One region of the Mesorhizobium sp. IMUNJ 23033 genome, then DNA from elsewhere that is predicted to be linked to it. Evidence: riboswitches for the same ligand, from Rfam matches in the RefSeq annotation. Region 1 holds a riboswitch; each other region holds the start of a gene.
What was found. Region 1 has a riboswitch for cobalamin ahead of ACFX5Q_RS04630 (CbtB domain-containing protein). Riboswitches for the same ligand answer to the same signal wherever they lie in the genome.
Positions count from the first base shown of each region.

Region 2: it holds a riboswitch for cobalamin, as region 1 does, so the genes downstream of both, ACFX5Q_RS31855 (ABC transporter ATP-binding protein) here and ACFX5Q_RS04630 (CbtB domain-containing protein) in region 1, are expected to answer to the same signal.
Region 3: it holds a riboswitch for cobalamin, as region 1 does, so the genes downstream of both, ACFX5Q_RS01650 (aromatic ring-hydroxylating dioxygenase subunit alpha) here and ACFX5Q_RS04630 (CbtB domain-containing protein) in region 1, are expected to answer to the same signal.

Region 1 is NZ_JBJACT010000002.1:274,769-282,079, forward strand. Features, by position in the region: gene ACFX5Q_RS04605 (isoprenylcysteine carboxylmethyltransferase family protein) at 1-5, opposite strand, end outside; gene ACFX5Q_RS04610 (DUF1624 domain-containing protein) at 2-1,006, opposite strand; gene ACFX5Q_RS04615 (MFS transporter) at 1,267-2,466, shown strand; gene ACFX5Q_RS04620 (aromatic ring-hydroxylating dioxygenase subunit alpha) at 2,470-3,651, opposite strand; gene ACFX5Q_RS04625 (gamma-glutamylcyclotransferase) at 3,796-4,488, shown strand; cobalamin riboswitch at 4,556-4,753, shown strand; gene ACFX5Q_RS04630 (CbtB domain-containing protein) at 4,789-4,968, shown strand; gene ACFX5Q_RS04635 (CbtA family protein) at 4,984-5,772, shown strand; gene cobU (bifunctional adenosylcobinamide kinase/adenosylcobinamide-phosphate guanylyltransferase) at 5,765-6,280, shown strand; gene cobO (cob(I)yrinic acid a,c-diamide adenosyltransferase) at 6,282-6,896, shown strand; gene cbiB (adenosylcobinamide-phosphate synthase CbiB) at 6,936-7,311, opposite strand, start outside.
Region 2 is NZ_JBJACT010000045.1:15,228-22,538, reverse strand. Features, by position in the region: gene ACFX5Q_RS31870 (efflux RND transporter permease subunit) at 1-91, opposite strand, end outside; gene ACFX5Q_RS31865 (FAD-dependent monooxygenase) at 166-1,737, opposite strand; gene ACFX5Q_RS31860 (efflux RND transporter periplasmic adaptor subunit) at 1,734-2,867, opposite strand; cobalamin riboswitch at 3,248-3,457, shown strand; gene ACFX5Q_RS31855 (ABC transporter ATP-binding protein) at 3,645-4,427, shown strand; gene ACFX5Q_RS31850 (ABC transporter substrate-binding protein) at 4,459-5,406, shown strand; gene ACFX5Q_RS31845 (FecCD family ABC transporter permease) at 5,436-6,422, shown strand; gene ACFX5Q_RS31840 (MarR family winged helix-turn-helix transcriptional regulator) at 6,532-7,011, shown strand; gene ACFX5Q_RS31835 (HlyD family secretion protein) at 7,008-7,311, shown strand, end outside.
Region 3 is NZ_JBJACT010000001.1:326,909-334,219, forward strand. Features, by position in the region: gene ACFX5Q_RS01625 (carbohydrate ABC transporter permease) at 1-1,057, shown strand, start outside; gene ACFX5Q_RS01630 (alpha-glucosidase) at 1,063-2,727, shown strand; gene ACFX5Q_RS01635 (ABC transporter ATP-binding protein) at 2,755-3,867, shown strand; gene ACFX5Q_RS01640 (DUF680 domain-containing protein) at 3,947-4,186, opposite strand; gene ACFX5Q_RS01645 (DUF680 domain-containing protein) at 4,264-4,470, opposite strand; cobalamin riboswitch at 4,986-5,188, shown strand; gene ACFX5Q_RS01650 (aromatic ring-hydroxylating dioxygenase subunit alpha) at 5,302-6,549, shown strand; gene ACFX5Q_RS01655 (2Fe-2S iron-sulfur cluster-binding protein) at 6,569-7,311, shown strand, end outside.

The DNA.
Region 1 (7,311 bases):
GTCATTGTTGGCCTCCCTCCATCAACGTGCTGTCGGTCTTGGCGGTGCAGACACCGGCGAGATCGCCCAGATGTGCTTTGAATTCCGGGGTCTGGTCGCCGTTGTAGAGCCGGTCGAATGTCGCTTCGCTCTGCAGCGTATCGAGCATGCACACACAATAGCTGGAGCAGAACTCGGTGTCGCGCTGCTGCTCGCAGGATATCTGACAGGATTTCAGGAAGGTGACTTCGCGCGTTTCGACCGGCGCCGGCGCGATCTGCGAAAGCAACCAGACGGCGCCGAACAGCAAGGGCTGGTGGATCAGATAGAAGGCGAGGCTGTGCCGGCCGATGAAGACCAGCGGGTTCGACCAGCGGCCGGGTGCAAGGTCGGCCAGCCGGGCAAGCAAGCCAGACGCTGAAGCGAGCTTCGCCGCGGCTATGCCCAAAAGTACGGCGCCGAACCAGGGGAACAGCGGCACATAGTCGTTGGAGCGCGGATTGGTGGCCGACAGGCCGACCCACCACAGCGCCGGATGGTCGAAGAATTCGGACCGCAGATAGAATGGCGCTGCAATGACGAGCGCCGCAACGACGATCGTCAGCAGCGCCGGCAGCCGCAGAAAGGCAAGGCCGAGCAGGCTGGCCAGCGCGATCTCGTGCAGGATGCCGAAGAAGATGACGCCGCCCGGCGTAACGAAGTGGGTGACAGCCGATATGGCGAGCGCCGCCGCGGCGACCATGACGAACCGTTTCCAAAAACCCGGCCAACGAATTTGCCTGCCATGGGCGAGGAACAGGCTGACGCCGACCAGGAATAGGAAGGTCGAAGCGATGCAGCGCGCATAGATCTTCCACCAGCCGAAGGCGGTGAGGCCGGGATCGGTATAGCCGAAATTCTCGAGATCCCAGGTGAAATGGTAGCTCGCCATGGCCAGCAGGGCGATGCCGCGCACGATGTCGATGGTTGTGATGCGCCTCGACTTCGACGGGTCCTGAACGGGTTCTGCCGGCGTTTGAAGGCTCATCGTCTCGCATTCCGATTCACTGGTGCCAAACGACTATCACGGTTGCACAGGGCAAAAGAAGGCGGGCCGCCGCCGCTTCCGCGTCAATCTCCCGTTTGACTTCTTCCTTCCGGTTCGAAGCCGCATCGGAATTCGCTTTAGGCCAGTGGCGGAAAGCCTTTGGCCGGTTTCGCTTTTCGGCTTGAGCGGGTCGATTTCCTGCTACCGGCTAGCCACTGGTCCGGCCAGATTTGACCGGCGATTCCACGGCCGGAGGGTCAATGTCCACCCATGTGCGCCATCCGATCTGGCTTCCGGCTCTCAGGCCGGCGGATGCGCGCACCTTCGCCTCGCTCTATGCGGTCGAGTCCTTCGCCCGCGCCACTATTTCCAGCGTCATCCCGATCCAGGCCTACGAGATCCTGCACAACGAGCAGGTCGTCTCGATCCTCTACACCATCGTGGCGCTGCTCGGGCTCTCGGTGACATTGTTCATGCCGATGCTGATCCGCCGCTTTGCCCGGCGCTGGGTCTACACAGCCGGCGCCTGCCTGCTCGCCGTAGGCTCGCTGTTTTTCGTCACGCATACGCTGACCGGGCAGCTCATCGGCATGCTCTGCCGCGTCATGGGCGCCAGCGCGCTGTCGATCACGCTCAACCTCTACATCATGGATCACATCCGCAAGACCGACTTCATGCAGGCGGAATCGCTGCGCATGGCGTGGTCGATGTTCGCCTGGACCGGTGGACCGACGCTGGGAATCTTCCTCTACACCAGCTTCGGCATCGCTGCCGCGCATGGCGCGGTCGCGATCTTTGCCCTGGCGCTGCTCGTGCTGTTCTGGACCTACCGGCTCGGCGACAACCCGTCGATCCGCCCCGGCAAGAGCCGACCGGCCAACCCGCTTGCCAATATCGGTCGCTTCGTCGCGCAACCCAGGCTGAGGCTTGCCTGGCTGATCGCCTTCGGCCGCTCCTGCTTCTGGACGACGTTCTTCGTCTACGGGCCGCTGTTCATGGTCATCGCCGGCGAGGGCGAACTCGCCGGTGGCCTGCTGGTGTCGGCAGGCAACGCGCTTCTGTTCACGGCGATCTTCTGGGGCAGGGCCGGAAAGCGCTATGGCGGCCGACGGACGATGACATTTGCCTATTTCGCCATGTCGGCCACGCTTCTGGCGGCGGGTGCGGTGGGCGAAACCGTGCCGCTGCTTACCGGCGCCTTCCTGCTGTGCGGGGCCTTCTTCGCCATTGCGCTCGACGCACTCGGCTCGACCGCCTTCATGCGTTCGGTCAGGTTCTATGAGAGGGCGCAGATGGCGGCGGTCTATCGCACCTATCTCGACTTCTCCGAGCTGACGCCGCCGCTGGTCTATTCGGTGGTGCTGGCGTTTTTCGGTCTGGGCTCGGTCTTTGCCACGCTCGGGTTACTTGCCGCTGCCTGCGGGTTCGTCACCTGGCGCTATCTGCCCAAATCGCTTTGATGTTCAGGCCTTGGGTGAGACTGCGCTGTGACGCACGCGCACCCAGTTGTGAAAACGGTGCAGGTCATACTCCTCGGGCATCAGCACGCCGGCCGCGTGGCGCAGCGAGCGCAGGCCCTTCTGGTTGACCTCGCAGATCGCTGCGTCTTCTTCCAGAACCTGCCGGCCGAAGGCGACGATGTTGTCGATGTCGGCCTGGGGTGCTGTCAGCGCTTCGGCCGGAAACAGCCATTCGGCGGTGAGTTCGGTCTGCTCCGGGCCAAGCGGCACCAGCCGCACTGTGCGGACATAGTCGACATGGCCGACGATGAACATCGACGGCAGGCTGGTGGCGTAGGTCTGCCCGGCGGCGCGTTCGGCCGGCGTCAGGCCGGCAAAGACCGGGCCATGTGCTTGCCCGTCGCGCGACCAGGTTTCGGCGCCTGCGCGCAGGCCGCCGGAAAATTCCGGCGCATCATTGTCGGCGTGACGGGCCCATTCGGGGTCGTCGTGCCTGCCCATCAGGCCGCGGCCATAGATCGGCACCAGCCGCGACAGATCCTTGTGGACGCCGGGGCAGTGCAGGCACTCGTTGAAGTTCTCCCAGAAGATCTTCCAGTTGCAGCTCATCACCTTGCGCAGCACATGACCTGATACCAGCGTTTCCAGCGGCCAGTTGGCGACGTTGCCGGAAGCGGGATCGAAGGAGGTTTCCGCTGAGCCGCCGGCATCTTCCTCGAGATTGACGAAGACGAAACCGCGCCATACCGACAGCGCCACGCGGTAGAGCGGATGATCGGCCTTGTCGAAGTCCTCGGGCAGCGACTTCGACGTCACGCGCACCAGATCGCCGCGCAGCGAATAGGACCAGGCGTGGTAGGGGCAAGTGATCAGCCGCGCCTTCAGCCGGCCCTCGCTCTCCTGGCAAAGCTGCGAACCACGGTGACGGCAGGTGTTATGGAAGGCGCGCAATTCGCCGGTGTCGTCGCGCAGCACGACGATCTCCTGGGTGCCGACACGAAAGGTCCTGAATGCCAGCGGCTGGCCAAGGTCGGCCTCGCGGCAGACCAGCAGCCAGCTTTTGTACCAGATGGCGTCGAGATCGCGTTGGTAGGCATGAGCGTCCCAATAGGCCGGCGACGGCAGCGTCGGCTCGAGACGCGTCAAACAATTATAGAGGTCGCGTTCCGTCTGATCGGGTTGCATGGCTGGCTCCCTGGATGGAGCAGCCGACACCCGGCCGGGACCTTTGTCAATTGGCGCGCGCCGCCGCCATTGTGGCTCGCGATCGCGAACTTTATGGTCGATTCATCCTCTCCGGCATTCCGTTGGTCGCCCAGGTCGCAAGTCATGTCCGCAAGAACGATGTCGCTCACGCAAGAGCTGGTCGCCCGCTGCCATCGGCAGGTCGAGGACACCGGACCAGACCCGGACGCCGCGCATCTGGGCGACAGCGACTATGAGGCGATGGTGGACGCGCTCGAGGCGGAACTGCCCGCCACCGAGCCACTGTGGCTGTTCGGCTATGGGTCGCTGATCTGGAAGCCCGAAATCGATCATGTCGAGGAGCGGGTGGCGGTGGCGCGCGGCTGGCACCGCTCCTTCTGCATGAAGATGACCCGCTGGCGCGGCACCAAGGATCAGCCCGGCCTGATGATGGCGCTGGACCGCGGCGGGCAATGCAAGGGCGTCGCCTTTCGGCTGGGCGATGGTGATCGGCGCCAGCAACTCGACAAGCTTTTGCGGCGCGAAGTGACGCTGAAGCCGACCAGCTACCATCCGCGCCTGCTCACGCTGGCGAGCGACAGCGGGCCGCTCAAGGGCTTGGCTTTCGTCATCAACCGCAAGGGCACTACCTATGCGGGGCCGCTCGACGAAGACGAGGTGGTCGAAAGGCTGGCGACGTCGTGCGGGCACTGGGGCTCCGGCGCCGATTATCTCTACAACACGGTGAAGAATCTGGAGCAGCGCGGCATTCACGACCGCCATCTGTGGCGGTTGCAGCATCTGGTGGCTGAGCGGATCGCTGCATTGCGGGGATAGAGCTATGCGCCGCTTTCGCGATGGCCGGTGGCGGAATTTGGTTTGCCGGGCGCGGCGATTCTTCGTATAGTCACGAACTGTCGTCGGTTCCGTTTGGAGCCAAGAGGGAATGCGGTGCGGGCAAAAAAATCGCCCAATGCCGTGGCTGCCCCCGCAACTGTGTGCGGTAGTCCTCTCCATAAGCCACTGAAGATATTTCTTCGGGAAGGTGGGGAAGGGCGCTGATCCGCGAGCCAGGAGACCTGCCGGCGACAGGGAACTGACTTCTGTGCCCTCGGGTGGAGGGCGAAAGGACAAGACATGAATACCGCTTCGGTCTCTCTCGGCGCTTCCGTCTCCTCGCAGTCGCGTTTCACGCAGCTCGTGCTGAGCGCGTTTCTGGGCATTTTCGTCATCGGCGTTGTCGGCTTCTCGCATATCGATGCGGTCCACAATGCCGCGCACGACTATCGCCATTCGATGGCGTTTCCCTGCCACTGACGAGGATTTGACATCATGAATCTGTTTCGCAACGTCGTGTTCATCGCGGCGATCGCAGGGCTCGTGGCCGGCGTCGTTCTCGCCTGCATGCAGGCCTTCGCCACCGTGCCGCTCATCCTGAAGGCCGAGGTCTATGAACAGGCCGGAGGCGGCCACCAGCATGAGCATGCCGCGGCGCCGGCGGCGCCGGCCGCCAACGCTACGGATACCAATGCCATGAGCAGCGCCGCACCGGCGCCGGCTGAGGCGGCGGCTCCGGCGGAGGGCGAAGGCTGGGCGCCGGCCGATGGATTCGAGCGCTTCGCCTTCAGCGTGCTGGCCAACATCGTCACCGGCATCGGCTTCGCACTGGTCCTGGTCGCGGTTTCGGAGTTTGCCGGCGGCATCGGCAACTGGCGCCAGGGCGTGTTCTGGGGGCTGGCCGGTTTTGCCGCGTTCACGCTGGCGCCGGGCCTCGGCCTGCCGCCGGAACTGCCGGCCATGCCGGCAGCCGACCTCACCGAACGCCAGATCTGGTGGTGGGCAACGGTGGCGGCGACCGCAGCCGGTCTCGGCCTGATCGCCTTCCGCAAGTCGCTGCCGCTGGCGATCCTGGCCGTGGCCTTGATCGTAGCGCCGCATATCGTCGGCGCGCCGCAGCCCGACAGTTTTGAGACGCCGATCCCCGAAGGCTTGCATCACCAGTTCGTGGTGGCGGTGACGGTGACCAACCTGGTGTTCTGGCTGGTGCTCGGCGCCGTCGTCGGCGTGGTGCGCGGACGCTTCACCGGCACGGCGACCAGCCTGCGCGACAGCTTTGCCTGATCGCAAAGGATTGACCTTCATCATCGGTGGTGCGCGCTCCGGCAAGAGCGCGCATGCCGAAACTCTGGTGACGGCAGGGCCGGCGCCCTGGACTTATATCGCCACCGCGGAAGCCTATGACCAGGAGATGCGCGAGCGCATCGCGCTGCACCGCTCGCGGCGTGGTGAAGGCTGGGCGACCGTGGACGCGCCGCTCGATCTTGTCGGCGCGCTCACGGCTTTGCCCGACGGGCAGCCGGTGCTGGTCGACTGCCTGACGCTGTGGCTGACCAACCATATGCTGGCCGAGAACGACGTCGAGGTCGAATGCCTGCGGCTGGCGGATGTGCTGTCGCGGCCGCGCGGGCCGTGGTTTGTGGTTTCCAACGAAGTCGGCCAGGGTATCGTGCCGGACAATGCGCTTGCCCGTCGGTTTCGAGATGCCGCGGGCCGCCTCAACCAGCAGGTTGCGGCAATTGCCGACACGGTGCTGCTGATGGTGGCGGGGCTGCCGCTGAAGGTGAAGTGAGATGACCGATATCGATCCCAAGGACGAGGAACGCCATCGCGCCAAGATGGCCAAGCGCAAGGCGGTGCAGGATGCCGAGGTGGCGGGCAAGACGATCGAGAAAGGCCTGCTGATCGTCAACACAGGTCCGGGCAAGGGCAAGACCACGGCCGCTTTCGGGCTGGCGCTTAGGATGCTCGGCTACGGCAAGCGTGTCGGCGTCGTCCAGTTCATCAAGGGCAAATGGCACACCGGCGAGAAGGAAGCCTTCGCTGCCTTCGGCGACCGCGTCGTCTGGCATGCGATGGGCGAGGGTTTCACTTGGGAAACGCAGGACCTGAAGCGCGACATCGCCGCCGCCGAGGCCGCCTGGGCGAGGGCGCTGGAACTGATGGCCGATCCGTCGATCAGCCTCGTGGTGCTCGACGAACTCAACATTGCGCTGCGCTATGACTATCTCGATCTCGACAAGGTGGTCGCAGCGCTGAAAGGCCGGCGTGAAGGCCTGCACGTCGTCGTCACCGGACGCAACGCCAAGCCGGCGCTGGTCGAGGCCGCCGATCTCGTCACCGAGATGGGCGTGACCAAGCACCATTTTTCGGCCGGCGTGAAGGCGCAGCAGGGGATCGAGTTCTGAGTGCCTTACCCTCCCACAAGGGGGAGGGTAAGGCGCGGCTCAGAACGTCAGGTAGATGAGCACCACCGATAGGATCGCAAACAGCCCGATCAGCAGATAGTCGGCGATCCGGTAGAGCTTCAGTGCCCGCCTGATGTCGGTGCTATCGGCCTCGCGCCGGCCGCCTTCGCCCATGAACGCGTCGTCGACGACAACGCCGCCATAGCTGCGCGGTCCGGCCAGCGCCAGACCAAGCGCGCCGGCCATTGCTGCTTCCGGCCAGCCGGCATTGGGCGAGCGGTGCTTTCTCGCGTCGCGCCGCACGGCCTGCCAGGCGTTGCGCGGGTCGGTGCCTTTGACGATGAAAGCGGCGAGCACGATCAGCAGCGCCGTCAGCCACGAGGCCGGCAGGTTGATGAAATCGTCGAAACGGGCG
Region 2 (7,311 bases), on a different contig from region 1:
CCCAAAGCCCGGCAAGTGCTGCCACCACCATCAGATAAAGCACGAAGCTGCGGTGCCGGATGGCCCAGTCGGAGAGGTTGAAAGAGGTCATGGCTCTACTCCCTCAGCCGCAGCGCCTCCGCGCCACGAGCTGTCAAAAAACGATTGGTTGACGAAATGCCGGCCTCAGGCGGCCGACAGCATTCTCAGGTTTTTCGACCGGCTAGCGGCCACTTGCCGCGGTTTGATCGCCAGGGCGGCGACATAGCGTTCGAAGGCCTGCGGGTCCTGCGTGCCGGCGGCCAGCGCGACGTGGCCGTCGGGTCTGACGAGATAGGCGCCGTCGCACTGGAGACCCGCGACCTTCGCCCTGTCCGACCAGGCAAAGACGTGGACGGGAATACCGGTCGCGGCGAGCATCGCCTGGAACGCGGCATTCGCCTCGCCATAGACATGCACCTGCCAGTCGAGCAAATGCAGCGACTCGAAGTTGTCGCCGCTGGCCGTGGCGACATAGGGCAGGCGGTCGCCGCCGTGGATCGCGCCGGCCTTGCCACTGCTGATCGCGCTGGCACGATACTGGATCCGGGTCTGCGAGATCATGCCGAAAAAGGCACGCGATCCGGCAGCCGTCCCAAGAACCACGCGCAGGATCTTCGGCATCAGATAGCGGCGGAACAGGCCGACCAGCCGCGAGCGGCTGGTGGCGACACGGAACACCTTGTCCGTGCTATCGATCAGCAGCCTGGCAAAGGCGATGCGCTCCGGCTCGTAGCTGTCCAGCAGGCGCTTGTCGGCGCGGCCTTGCAGCACCGCCGCCAGCTTCCAGGCGAGGTTGACCGCATCGCCCATGCCGGTATTCATGCCCTGGCCGCCGGCTGGGCTGTGGATGTGGCCGGCGTCGCCGGCAAGGAACACGCGGCCGATGCGGAAGCGCTCGGCGACCCGGTGATGCACGCGATAGGTCGAGAACCAGTTCACCTTGTCCACCGCAATGCCGGTGTCGCGCTCGACATCGGCGCGGATCGCCTCGAAGGTGATCGTCTCGTTCGCTTCGTGCGCCTTCGGCACGACGCCGATCAGCCGCAGCGAGCCGGATTGCCTGACCGGCATGACGATGGCGAAGCCATAGGCGCTGACCGTGGTGTCCATGCCGTTAGGGGTCACCGCGCCGCTGCCATCGACGTCGGCGACGTAGAAGGACTGCTCATAGGTGCCGCCGGGAAAGCCGATGGCCAGCCCATGGCGCACGGCGCTCCGGGCGCCATCGCAGCCGACGAGATAGGCGGCACCGACGGTCTCGGTCGCGCCTTGCTTGTTCAAGGTGGCGACAACCGTGCCGCCCGTGTCCTCGAAGGCGACCAGTTCGGTGTTGCGCTCGACCCTGACACCGGCACGCTCGAGATGCGTGATCAGGATGCGTTCGTGAATGTCCTGCGGCAGCGCGAACGCAAAGGAGTATGGACTGACGCCCTGGCCGAAGTCGCTGAGCGGAAGCCTGGCGGCGACGCCGGCCGGCGTGCGCACGGTGAGCTGCTCGACCCTGACGCCGGCGGCGAGTATGTCGTCGACGATGCCGATCTGGCGGTGGAATTCCAGCGTGCGGGCCTGAACGGCCAACGCGCGCGAGGTTTCGCCCGGGCCTGCATCCTTGTCGAAAATACGCACCTGGACGCCGAGGCGGGTGAGCCACAGCGCAAGCGTCAGTCCGGTTGGCCCGGCGCCGGCAATCAGCACTTGAGTCTGCGAGGCACTCATCTGGTTACTCCTTCGGTGAGGCGAACCTTTTCGTGTTCGCGAAGCCGGTTGACGCCGGCGGTGACGACAATGTCGCCCTCGGCAAGGCCGTCGCTGACGACGACGCGGTCAGTCTCGTAGCGGGCAATGGCGACCGGCTTGAGTTCCACAGTCGAGGACGCGGCCACCACCCAGACGGCGGGCTTGCCGTCCTTGTCGAACAGCGCGCTTCCCGGCAGGACCACGACGGGGGCGCTCATCGTGTTGACGCGGCCGGCGACGCTGCTGCCGAAGCGCATTTCGTCGGGGGTGTCGCGCAGCGAGACCTTGACCTGGAAGGTGCGGGTCGCGACGTCGGCCACCGGTGCGACCTCGCGGATGGCGCCGATTGTCGCGATCGCCGGATTGCTCAGCAGCGAGACCTTGATTTCAAGGGGACGCCTTGCATTTCCGCCGGTCGAGAAGGCTGCCTCGGCGATGGAGAAGACGGCGTCGCGGGCCGCTGGATCGGCGACCCGCGCCACCATCTGCCCGGCGTTGACGACTTGGCCCGCTTCGGCGCCGGTCGCGGTCACCATGCCATCGAAATCGGCATGCAACTCGGTATAGGCGAGCTGGTCCCTGGCCATCTCGAAGCCGATCCTTGCCGATTCAAGCTTGGCCTCGGCCGATCGCAGGCTCTTCAGCGTTGCATCGTGATTGGCCCTTGTTGCAAAGCCCTTGGCGAGAAGTGCCCCGATGCGGGCCTCGGCGGCACTGGCTTCGACCAGAACGGCCTCGGCGGCGGCGACGTCGGCCTTGGCGCTGGCGAGGCGGTTGCGATAGTCCTGGTCTTCGATGCGGGCGAGGACATCGCCCTTCTTCACCATCTGGCCGACCTCTGCTGAGCGCTGCACGAGCTTGCCGGACAGCCGGAAGCCAAGATCGCTTTCGCGCTGCGGCCGGATCTCGCCGATGGCGATGCGCTCGTCGGCCTGCGGGGCAGGCTTCACCGCCATGGCCCGGACAAGCTTGGCTTCGGGCACGTGCGGTTCGACCGCCGCGGCCTCGCCCTTTGCGCCATACCAGACGACTGCGGCGGCGCAGGCAAGTGCTGCCAAGGATGCGGCGACGAGACGATGCTTTCCGCGCCTGTTGTGCAAGAGTGTCATGTTGTCTCCTTACCCGATGTTGCGGCCTGCGCCGGGCAAGGGCGCGTTAGCCGAAGATCCCATTGGCCGGAGAAGAACCGGGGCGATCATTAAGTTTGATCCCAGGGACCGGCGCCCGTCTTGACCAGCACGATCCTATTCGCCTTTTCGGGCCCTGAAATCCCGATCGGGTTCTGAAAGTTTTCCGATGTTTTGGCGCCAGCCCCCCAAGACGCCGGGCCTGTCGATATGCCTGGACATCGAGGGAAAGAGGAAACGTCGGCCGCTGGTGTTGACAGCATATGGCAGCGCTTGTTACGTAATGTTATTACATATGCAGCCTACCGAAGGCGAACCGATGCCTGCAATCAAAAAACCATTGCGGCGCGATCAGGGGAAACCTACGGTAGAAAAATGATGGTCCCCGAGCCGAAAGGCGAGGGGTGAAAAGGGAACACGGTGAGACCCGCTTTCGGGTCGAGGCCGTGGCTGCCCCCGCAACTGTAAGCGGCGAGCAACATCCGCAAATGCCACTGGCCGGCAAGGCTGGGAAGGCAGGATGAAGCCGAGACCCGCGAGCCAGGAGACCTGCCATCAGCACGAGTTGACCGGACGGGGTGTGCCGGGAGGAGACGTAGCCATCGGTCTGTCGTCCGATCGGCCCAGCTTCCTTCCGTCGCCAGTTTTGGAAAGTGACGGAAATTTGGAAGCCTCCATCCATCGCATCATCGTGTGCCCGCTTTGCCGCGATTCAACCGGGCTGGCTCGCATCCCCGCTTCGAGGCCGGGGCTGAGCCGATGATGCTGCTCGAAGCCCGCGACGTGAGCGCGACGGCGAATGGCCGCCGCCTGGTGAATGGGGTAAGCCTGTCGGTTGCGTCAGGCGATCGCCTGGCCATCATCGGTCCCAACGGCGCCGGCAAGACCACGCTTTTGCGCATGCTGTGCGGCGCGCTGCAGCCAAGCACCGGCGAGATGCGTCTGTCGGGGCGCCGTCTCGACCGGATCACGCCGGCCGAGCGGGCGCTCAACATGGCGGTCGTCGGCCAGACCGACCAGCCAGATCCGCTGCTCGCCTTGATCGACTATGTCGAGCTTGGCCGCGTCCCGCATGCCGGCATGAGGCGCCTGCGCGAAGATCGCGACATCGTCGTCGACGCGCTGCGCCGGACGGGGCTGCTGCCGCTGCTCGGCCGCAGCATCGGCTCGCTCTCCGGCGGCGAGCGTCAGCGCGCGCAACTGGCTAGAGCCTTCGCCCAGGAGCCAAAGATACTGTTCCTCGACGAGCCGACCAACCATCTGGATCCGCGCGCCCGCGGCGAGCTGCTCGAACTGGTCGCCGGCTTCGGCATGTGCGTGGTCGCGGTGCTGCACGATCTCGCGCTGGTGGCGCCCTTCGCCACCCGGGTCGCGGTGATGAACGACGCCCGGCTGCATGCGCTGGCGCCGCCGCGCGAGGCGCTGACCCAGCAGCTCATCCGCGACGTGTTCGGCATAGATGTCTTCCGCCTGCGCCATCCGACCGAAGACCGCGAACTCACCGTCTTCGACGTTCCCAACCGCGCCGCCTCGCCATCCTGAACGGACATTTCCTCAACCAAGGAGCCACCTCGTGAAACGCCTCGCCCTCTCTCTTGCCTTTTCGCTCGTCGCTTCGGTGGCCTTTGCCTTCCCGGTCACCGTCGACAGCTGCGGCAAGAAGCTCTCCTTCGATGGGCCGCCGAAGCGCGCCGTCATCCATGATCTCAACATGGCCGAGATGGCCTTCGCGCTGAAGCTGCAGCCATCGATCGTCGGCCTGACCGGCATCACCGGCTGGTACAAGGTCGGTCCCGAATTCAAGGCCGAGCAAGGCTCGATCCCCGAACTGGCGCCAAAGTATCCGACGCTGGAGAACCTCGTTGCCGTCGAGCCCGATTTCTTTTTCGCCGGCTGGTACTACGGCATGAAGCCGGGCGGCGAGGTGACGCCCGACACGCTCGCCCCGCACGGCATCAAGACGCTGGTGCTGACCGAAAGCTGCGTCCATCTCGACAAGGACCGTCCCGCCGCCTCGATGGACCTGCTCTACGGCGACGTCGAAAAGCTGGGCAAGATCTTCGGTAAGGAGGCTGAGGCCGACAAGCTTGTTTCGGGCTGGAAGGCGCAACTGGCAGCGATCATCGCCAAGGTCGGCAGCACCAAGGGCACGCGGGTGTTCCTCTACGATTCCGGCGAGGACAAGCCGTTCACCGCCGGCAAGTTCGCCGTACCGAACGCCATGATCACCGCTGCCGGCGGCGACAACGTCATGGCCGACATGGAGATGAGCTGGGGCACGACGGATTGGGAGACGGTGGCGGCGCGCAATCCGCAATTCCTCATCCTGCTCGATTACCAGGATGGCGGCGGCTACAAGAAATTGCTCGACTTCCTGAAGGCGCATCCGGCGATGAAGGAGACCGACGCGGTCAAGAACGAGCGCTTTGTAGCACTGCGCTATGCCGAACTGACACCAGGACCCGCCAACATCGAGGCGATCGGCAAGATCGCCAAAGCGATGCATCCGGAAGCATTTTGAGCTTGCGGCCGAAGTCCTTTCCTTTCGTGATGATAGCGGGCGCGGCACTAGTTGCCGCGCTCGCTTTGCTGTCGATCGCCTATGGCTCGACGGTGATCGCGCTGCCCGATGTCATCGGCGCCCTGGCGCATGCAGTCGGTCTCGACGCGCACGCCGTGTCCGGTCCGGTCGGCAAGATCGTCGTCGACCTCCGGCTGCCGCGCACACTGCTGGCGATCGCGATCGGCGCCGGGCTGGGTGTCGTCGGCGTATTGCTGCAGACAGTGACCCGCAACGATCTCGCCGATCCATTCCTGTTCGGTCTCTCCTCTGGCGCTGCCGCCGGCGCCGTCTCCGTCATCACCGTCTTCGGCGACAGTTTCGGCATCTGGACCCTGCCGGTCGCCGCCTTCACCGGCGGCATGCTGGCAGCCGCCGTGGTGCTGTTGCTGGTGTCGCGGGTCAAGGGACAGGGGCCTGAGCGGCTGATCCTTGCCGGGCTTGCTGTCTCCTTCATGTTCACCGCGCTCACCAACTATCTCGTTTTCGCGGGCGACCAGCGCGCCGCCCATTCGGTGCTGTTCTGGACGATGGGTGGGCTCGGTCTGGCGCGCTGGGACAATATCGGGCTGGCAGCACTTGGCGCCGGCATCATCCTTGCCTACGGGCTGTGGAACCACCGCCGGTTCGACGCCTTCCTCGCCGGTGAAAACGCCGCCGAAAGCCTCGGCGTGCCGGTGGCGCGCATGCGCCGCACGACCTTTTTCGTCGCCGCCCTGTCTACCGCGATCCTGGTCTCGGTCGCCGGCGTCATCGGCTTCGTCGGCCTGATGATCCCACATCTCTGCCGTCCATTGGCGGGACCGTTGCATCTGCGCCTGATCGCAAGCTCGGCGCTCTTCGGCGCGGTGCTGCTTTTGGCCAGCGATCTTCTCGCCCGCACGCTGCTGCCGCCGCAGGAACTGCCTATCGGCATCATCACCAGCTCGCTCGGCGCCTTCTTCGTCGTCACCATGCTGATCCGCAACCGCCTGTGACGGGATACCGGGCCACAAGCGATGGTCTCCGCTCTCGATCACGGCGTCGTGACCGTATTGCATGGCTGACCACGTTGAATCGTAAGCACGCTTATTATATATGCCGCTCATGGTTTCCGACGGCATCGACAGATTGGGATTTTTGATCCACGACGTGCAGCGCCTGATGCGCAAGCGCTTCGAGGCGCGCGCCAGCGGCTTCGGCCTGTCCTCGGCGCAATGGCGGCTTCTGGTCCGCGTCGCCAAGGAAGAGGGTGTCGCGCAGGCACGGCTCGCCGAGCTTCTCGAAATCGAGCCGATCAGCGTCTCGCGCCTGGTCGACCGGATGGAGGAGGGCGGCTGGATCGAGCGCCGTTCCGACGCGACCGACCGCCGCGTGCGCATGATCTTCCCGACCACCAAGGCAAGCGAGGCCTATAACCACGTCAAGAGCCTGGCCGGTGAGGTCTACGAGGAATCGCTGGTCGGCGTTTCGCCGGAAGATCGCCGCGTCCTGGTCAGGGCGCTGGACACCATCGTGCAGAATCTTGCGGACGGCGAGGCGTCGTCCCTGGAAAAAGTCAGGAATACGGAAGGCGCAGCAGCATGAACGCGGCAGCCAAGATAGACGAAAAGATCACCGAACTGGAAATGGAGGCGCCGGCGCAGCCGGCGACGGCGCCCGTGGCAGTCGCGCCTCCGGTGCAGCCGGCGCCGGTCGCGCCGCAGAAGAAGCGACGCCTCGGCCGCCCCCTGTTGATGATCGCGCTGCCCGCGGCGCTGATTGCCGGCGGCAGCTATGTCTGGGTGACCGGCGGCCGTTACCAGGAAACCGAGAACGCCAATCTGGAGCAGGCCAAAGTGTCGATCGCCTCGGATACTGCGGGCCGCATCGTGACGGTCGACATAG
Region 3 (7,311 bases), on a different contig from region 1:
TCTCGTCTCGTCGCTGCGCGACAAGGACCAGATCATCGCCTCCGGCTGGTGGAATTCATTCGCCAGTTCCAGTCAGACCGAAGCCGGCCGATTGCCGCCGGCCTCGGCGCAGGTCGAAAAGGACGGCAAGTTCGTCCTCCAAGGTAACATCTTCGGCGATGGCGCTGCCCGCAACATCAGCGCCTTCGGCGTCAAGTCGGCCGCGCCGACACAGTATCCGGCCGGCACGACTGCCGATCTCGGCGACGGCGTGACCTTGCAGCTCAACGCCGACGGGACGTTCGTCATGCAGTCGCCAAAAGCGTTCGAGGGCGATCGCGGCCAGCGCGTCTACTACGCCTCGTCGGCGCCGCCGAAATTCACCACCGACAACTACCAGACAGTGCTGTTCTCTGAAGGCATCGGCCGCTCCTTCATGAACTCGCTGACCGTCACCATTCCGGCGACTGTCATCCCGATCCTGATCGCGGCCTTCGCGGCTTACGCGCTCGCCTGGATGCGCTTTCCAGGCCGTGCGCTGCTGATCGCCGTCATCATCGGCCTGCTGGTCGTGCCGCTGCAGATGTCGCTGATCCCGCTCCTAAAACTCTACAACGGCGTCGGCACTTTCTTCGGCGTGCCTTCGAAAACCTATCTCGGCATCTGGCTGGCGCATACCGGCTTCGGCCTGCCCTTCGCCATCTATCTGCTCAGGAGCTACATTGCCGGCCTGCCGCGCGAGATCATGGAATCGGCGCGCATCGACGGCGCCAGCGATTTCGAGATCTTCGTCAAGATCGTGCTGCCGCTGTCGTTCCCGGTGCTCGCCTCGTTCGCCATCTTCCAATTCCTTTGGGTATGGAACGATCTCCTGGTGGCGATGGTTTTCCTCGGTACCGAGGGGGATCAGATCGTGCTGACCGCCAAGCTCAATGCGCTGCTCGGCTCGCGCGGCGGCGACTGGGAGATCCTGACGACATCGGCGTTCGTGACCATTATCGTGCCGCTGATCGTGTTCTTCTCGCTGCAGCGCTATTTCGTACGCGGGCTGCTTGCCGGCTCGGTGAAAGGAGGTTGAGAGTAATGCAATCGGCTTTGAAGGTGACATCCAGACCGGACCCCGCCGTCGATCGTGACTGGTGGCGGGGCGCGGTGATCTACCAGATCTATCCGCGTTCCTATCAGGACTCCAACAGCGACGGCATCGGCGACCTGAAAGGCATTGTCCAACGGCTGCCCTACATCGCATCGCTCGGCGTTGACGCCATCTGGATCTCGCCCTTCTTCAAGTCGCCGATGAAGGATTTCGGCTACGACGTGTCGGACTATTGCGACGTCGACCCGATGTTCGGCACGCTGGCCGATTTCGACGCCTTAACGGCGGAAGCGCACCGGCTGGGCCTCAAGGTGATGATCGACGAGGTTCTGTCGCACACCGCCGACATCCATCCGTGGTTCAAGGAAAGCCGCTCGAGCCGCGCCAATGCGAAGGCCGACTGGTATGTCTGGGCCGATGCAAAACCCGACGGCACGCCGCCCAACAACTGGCTGTCGATCTTCGGCGGTTCGGCCTGGCAGTGGGACACCAGCCGCCAGCAATATTACCTGCACAATTTCCTGGCCGAACAGCCCGATCTCAACTTCCACAACACGGAAGTCCAGGACGCGCTGCTCGACATCACCCGCTTCTGGCTGGAACGTGGCGTCGACGGTTTCCGCCTCGACACCATCAATTTCTACTTCCACAGTCAGGGGCTGGAAAACAACCCGCCGCTGCCGCCGGAAGAGCGCAACGACCAGACGGCGCCTGCCGTGAACCCCTACAATTACCAGGATCATCTCTACGACAAGAGCCGCCCCGAAAACCTCGGTTTTCTGGAACGCTTCCGCGCCCTGCTCGACGAGTATCCGGCACAGGCCGCGGTCGGCGAAGTCGGCGATTCGCAGCGAGGGCTGGAAGTGGTGGCGGCCTACACCGCCGGCGGCAAGCGCGTGCATATGTGCTATTCGTTCGACTTCCTGGCGCCGGAGAAGATCAGCGCCGCCAAGGTACGTTCGGTTCTGGAAGCCTTCGGCAAGGTCGCCAGCGATGGCTGGTCATGCTGGGCCTTCTCCAACCACGACGTGATGCGGCCGGCCTCGCGCTGGGCCGCCGGCGAAGCCGATCCGACCGCCTATCTCAAAGTCATCTCGGCGCTGCTGATGTCGCTGCGCGGCTCGGTCTGCATCTATCAGGGCGAGGAACTCGGCCTCGGCGAGGCGGAGCTTCAGTTCGAGGACCTGCAGGACCCGTACGGCATCCGCTTCTGGCCAGAGTTCAAGGGCCGCGATGGCTGCCGCACGCCGATGGTATGGGATGCCGCTGCCAGGAATGGCGGCTTCTCGACCGCAAAACCCTGGCTGCCGGTGCCCGACAAGCATCTGTCGCAAGCCGTCAACGTGCAGCAGGGCGACGCCAACTCGCTGCTCGAGCACTACCGGCGCTTTCTCGCTTTCCGCCGCCAGCATCCGGCGCTGGCCAAGGGTGACATTACCTTCATCGAAAGCGAGGGCGACACCGTCGCCTTCAACCGCCGCGAGGGCAACGAGCAGGTCGTCTGCGTCTTCAATTTGGGCAGCAAGCCGGCCGAGGTCGCCCTCGGCGGCCAGGCGCTGCAGCCCTTGCCGGGGCACGGCTTTTCAGGACAGTCTGGCACAGGCTCGGTCCGCCTCGGCGGTTACGGCGCCTGGTTCGGGCGTATCGATTAATTTGCAGGGAACCACTGGGAGGAAATCATGGCCGATGTCACGCTGAGACAGGTGAAGAAATCATACGGCAATCTGCACATTCTCCACGGCATCGACCTCGACATAAAGTCGGGCGAGTTCATCGTCTTCGTCGGCCCTTCGGGTTGCGGCAAGTCAACCTTGCTGAGGTCCATCGCCGGGCTCGAGGAGATTACCTCCGGTGAGCTCAAGATTGCCGGTGAGGTGGTGAACGACGTGCCGCCGTCGAAGCGCGGCATCGCCATGGTGTTCCAGTCCTATGCGCTCTACCCGCACATGACGGTCTACGACAACATGGCCTTCTCGATGAAGATCGGCAAGGAAAGCAAGGCTGAGATCGACAAGCGCGTGCGGCAGGCGGCCGAGATCCTGCAGCTGACCAAATATCTCGACCGTCTGCCCAAGGCGATGTCGGGCGGCCAGCGCCAGCGCGTCGCTATCGGCCGCGCCATCGTGCGCAATCCGAAAGTGTTCCTGTTCGACGAACCGCTGTCGAACCTCGATGCGGCACTGCGCGTCGCCACCCGCATCGAGATCGCCAAGCTGAAGGAATCGATGCCGAATACGACGATGATCTACGTCACCCACGACCAGGTCGAGGCGATGACGTTGGCGGACCGCATTGTCGTACTCAAGGAAGGCCATATCGAGCAGGTCGGCACGCCGATGGAGCTCTACAAGCGACCGGGCAATCTGTTCGTCGCCCAGTTCATCGGCTCACCGGCGATGAACATCCTGCCGGCGACGGTCGACAAGACCGGCACCCCGACCGTCGTCAGCCATGTCGGTGGCCGCAAGGCAACGGTGCCGATCGCCACGCCGGCGTCGGCGAAGGGTGCTGCGGTCAGCTTCGGCGTGCGGCCTGAGGATCTGGTGATTGCTACCGGCGCGGACTATCTGTTCGAGGGAACGGTGGACTATGTCGAGCAACTCGGCGAGGTCCAGCTCGTCTATGTCGATATCGGCCGCGCCGACCTGCCGCTGGTGACCAAGATGCCGGGCAATGTCGAGGTCAAGCGCGGGGCGACACTGCGGCTGAGCGCGGACGCCGGCGACCTGCATATCTTCGACGCGGACGGCCACTCCTTCTCGCTCCACGCGCCGGAAGTGAAGGCGGCCTAACGTCAGGCCATTCGGCATCGCATAAAAACAAGAGCGGCGGGCCAGGCCCGCCGCTCTTGTTTGCTAGCAACTTCGGCGGTTAGCGATTGCCGAAGAGGTTGCGGTCGCTGCCCTGGGGCGCTGACTTTTGCACGTCGCCCGACGAATTCAGCAGCTTGTAGACCGGCGACTCGGTGTTGCGCACCGACGAGGTCTGCGTGGTGTCGATGTTGGCGGTCGTCTGCTTGTTGACGGCACTCGAACCAACACTGTCGTTATTGGCATAGGCGCTGCCAGCGGCGATCAGAAGCGCGGCGGCGGTAAGGACAATCTTCTTCATTTTGGGCACTCCTGGATTTCAGATCCCGGAGCGGCGGACTTGACCGCCGCTCTGCGTCTCGTCTTGGGATCGACTGTTTAGTTGTTGCCGAAAAGGTTGCGGTCGCTGCCCTGAACGACGGGCTGGTTGTCGGCATGGGCCGGCTTCTGGATCGAAGCGGTATGCGAGCTGTCGACTGCGGCGGCAGGCTGGTTCGCACCGTTGGAACCATAATTGTCGCTACCAGCGAAGGCGCTGCCGGAAATGGCCAGAAGGGCGGCGGCAGTGAGAACAATCTTTTTCATTTTTTATACTCCAGTATTTTCAGTTTTTTCGTCCGTCTAGCGGCGTGTCTTGGGAAGAAAATCGCGTCGTTCGGACAGCCCCGATGTGGGAAAGCCAGGTGGCGGTTTCCAATCACGAAGTTGTTTCGCTTGGACCATGACTCTGCATCTTGAAATTGTACCAGAGCCTACTACCACCAAGCTTTTTATCAACTTTATCAATTGGTTATCAAAAAGCCACCTATGCATCACCAACAGTGTCGGAGTGCCAGCGTTCACACCGTCCTGCACGCACCGTCAACAGAAACGAACCGTTCGGTTCGATTTCAGAATCCTCTAATAGTCACTTTTTGATACTATTAACCCTTTCGACGCCGGCTAACTCCCGATCGGCTGGCGATTCGTGACGGGCGCCAAGTGCGGCAAAAGCGGGAGATCGGCCTTCCCTAGGAGATGGGCTGCGGTATTCACATTCCGTGTCGCGCCCGCATGGATACGATGTCGCTTTCATGCCGCCACCGAACCGGCCGTCGTGATTAGATCATGGCATCTCAGGTGCCGCTTGGTGACGACGAAGCGGAGAATTGGGAAGCCGGTCAAAACCCGGCGCTGCCCCCGCAACGGTGGTGGAGTTCAAGTCGCAACGGGAGACCACTGGGCCACAAGCCTGGGAAGGTGTCGCGACCGTCCGCAAGGACACTCCAGAGCCCGGAAACCAGCCCGAGATTTCTAGACTCGACTGATCGCGGTGGGCGGTCAAGAGGTGGATGGTGCATGTCCGGCCTGGCGCCGGGTTGCCGCTAATCTTTCCTCCATCACCACCAGTTCAGTCCTTGAACACGAGGACAGGACATGGATGCGCGCAACGACATGCTGAGGCTGCTGCACAGCCGCAAGCAGGGCTACTCGCTGGAACAGCCCTTTTACACCGACGCCGATTTCTTCAAGCTCGACATGGAACTGATCTGGTATCGCGACTGGCTGTTCATAGGCCATGACTGCGAACTGCCGAAGCCCGGCAGCTTCATCACCGCCCAGATCGGCGACTATCCGGTCGTGCTGGTGCGCGACCAGCAAGGCAAGATCAACGCCTTCCACAATTCCTGTCGCCATCGCGGCAGCCGCGTCTGCAACACCGAGAAAGGCACCGCTGCCAAGCTCGTCTGCCCCTATCACCAGTGGACCTACGAACTCGACGGCCGGCTCTTGTTCGCCCGGCAGATGGCCGATGGTTTCGACAAGAGCCAGTTCAGCCTGAAGCCGGTCGCTTGCGAAAGCGTCGGCGGCTACATCTTCATCTGCCTGGCAAAAGAGCCCGCCGACTTCGCGCCGATGCGCGCCATGATCGAGCCCTATCTGCTGCCGCACCGACTGCGCGAGGCGAAGGTCGCCTTCGAATCGACCATCGTCGAAAAGGGCAACTGGAAGCTCGTCTGGGAAAACAACCGCGAGTGCTATCACTGCGCCGGCAACCACCCCGAACTCTGCAAGACCTTCCCGGAAGCGCCGACGGTGACCGGTGTGCAGGGCGCCGACAGCGACCCCGAAATGCTGGCGCACTGGGCGAAATGCGAGGCGGCGGGCCTCCCTAGCAAGTTCCGCATCGACCCGGCCGGACAATATCGCGCCACCCGCGCGCCGCTGCTGCGCGATGCCGTCAGCTATACGATGAACGGCAAGCGGGCAGTGACGAAGAACCTGTCCGACACAGTCTCGGCCGACCGGATCGGCACCTTGATGCACTATCACTACCCGACGACATGGAACCACATTCTCATCGACCACGCGGTGACCTTCCGCGTGCTGCCGATCAGCGCCACGGAGACCGCGGTGACGACGAAGTGGCTGGTCCACAAGGATGCGGTCGAAGGCGTCGACTACAACCTCGAAGAACTCACGCATGTCTGGACCGAAACCAACGATCAGGACCGCCGCATTGTCGAGGAAAATGCCTTCGGCATCCTGTCGCCGGCTTATGAGCCCGGCCCCTATTCGGAACTGCATGAGGGCGGCGTCATCCAGTTCGTCGAATGGTACGCGGCCTTCATCGGCCCGCGCCTTGCCGAAGGCGGCCGGCCGGCGCTGCGCAGCGTCGCCTGAGGGGTGGGGGATGAACGCGATGACCGACCTCGGGCTTTACCGCCACCTCGACGAGATGGCGCCCTGGAACGACAGGCTGCAGGTGTTGGAGGTGATCGGCGTCGCCGACGAGGCGCCCGACGTCAAGACCTTCACCTTCCGCTCCGACAACCAGACCTGGTTCCGCTACAAGCCGGGCCAGTTCGTGACGCTGGAACTGCCAACCGCCGGCGGCCCGCTGATGCGCACCTACACGCTGTCGTCGTCGCCGTCGCGGCCGTTTTCGATCGCGGTGACGGTGAAGGCGCAGGCCGGCAGCCTCGGCACGCGCTGGATGTTCGATCATCTGAAGCCAGGCACCCACGTCAAGGCCTATGGACCGGTGGGCGACTTTTCGCTGCACAGCCATCCGGCGGCGAAATACCTGTTCATCTCGGCCGGCTCCGGCGTCACGCCGATGATGTCGATGCTGCGCTGGCTGAACGACTGCGCGCCATGGACCGATGTCGGCTTCGTCAACTGCGCCCGGCGGCCGGAAGAGATCATCTTCCGCAAGGAACTCGAATTGCTGGGCAGCCGCATGCCCGGCCTGTCGCTCGGCTTCATGATCGAGGAACGGTCGAGCCGTGAAGGCTGGTTCGGCCATATGGGCCGTATCGATGCCATCCGCTTGCCACTGCTGGCGCCCGACTTTCGTGAGCGAGAGATCTTCTGCTGCGGCCCGGATCCGTTCATGCGCGCGGTGCGCGGCATGCTTGAAGCCTCGGGCTTCGACATGGCCAG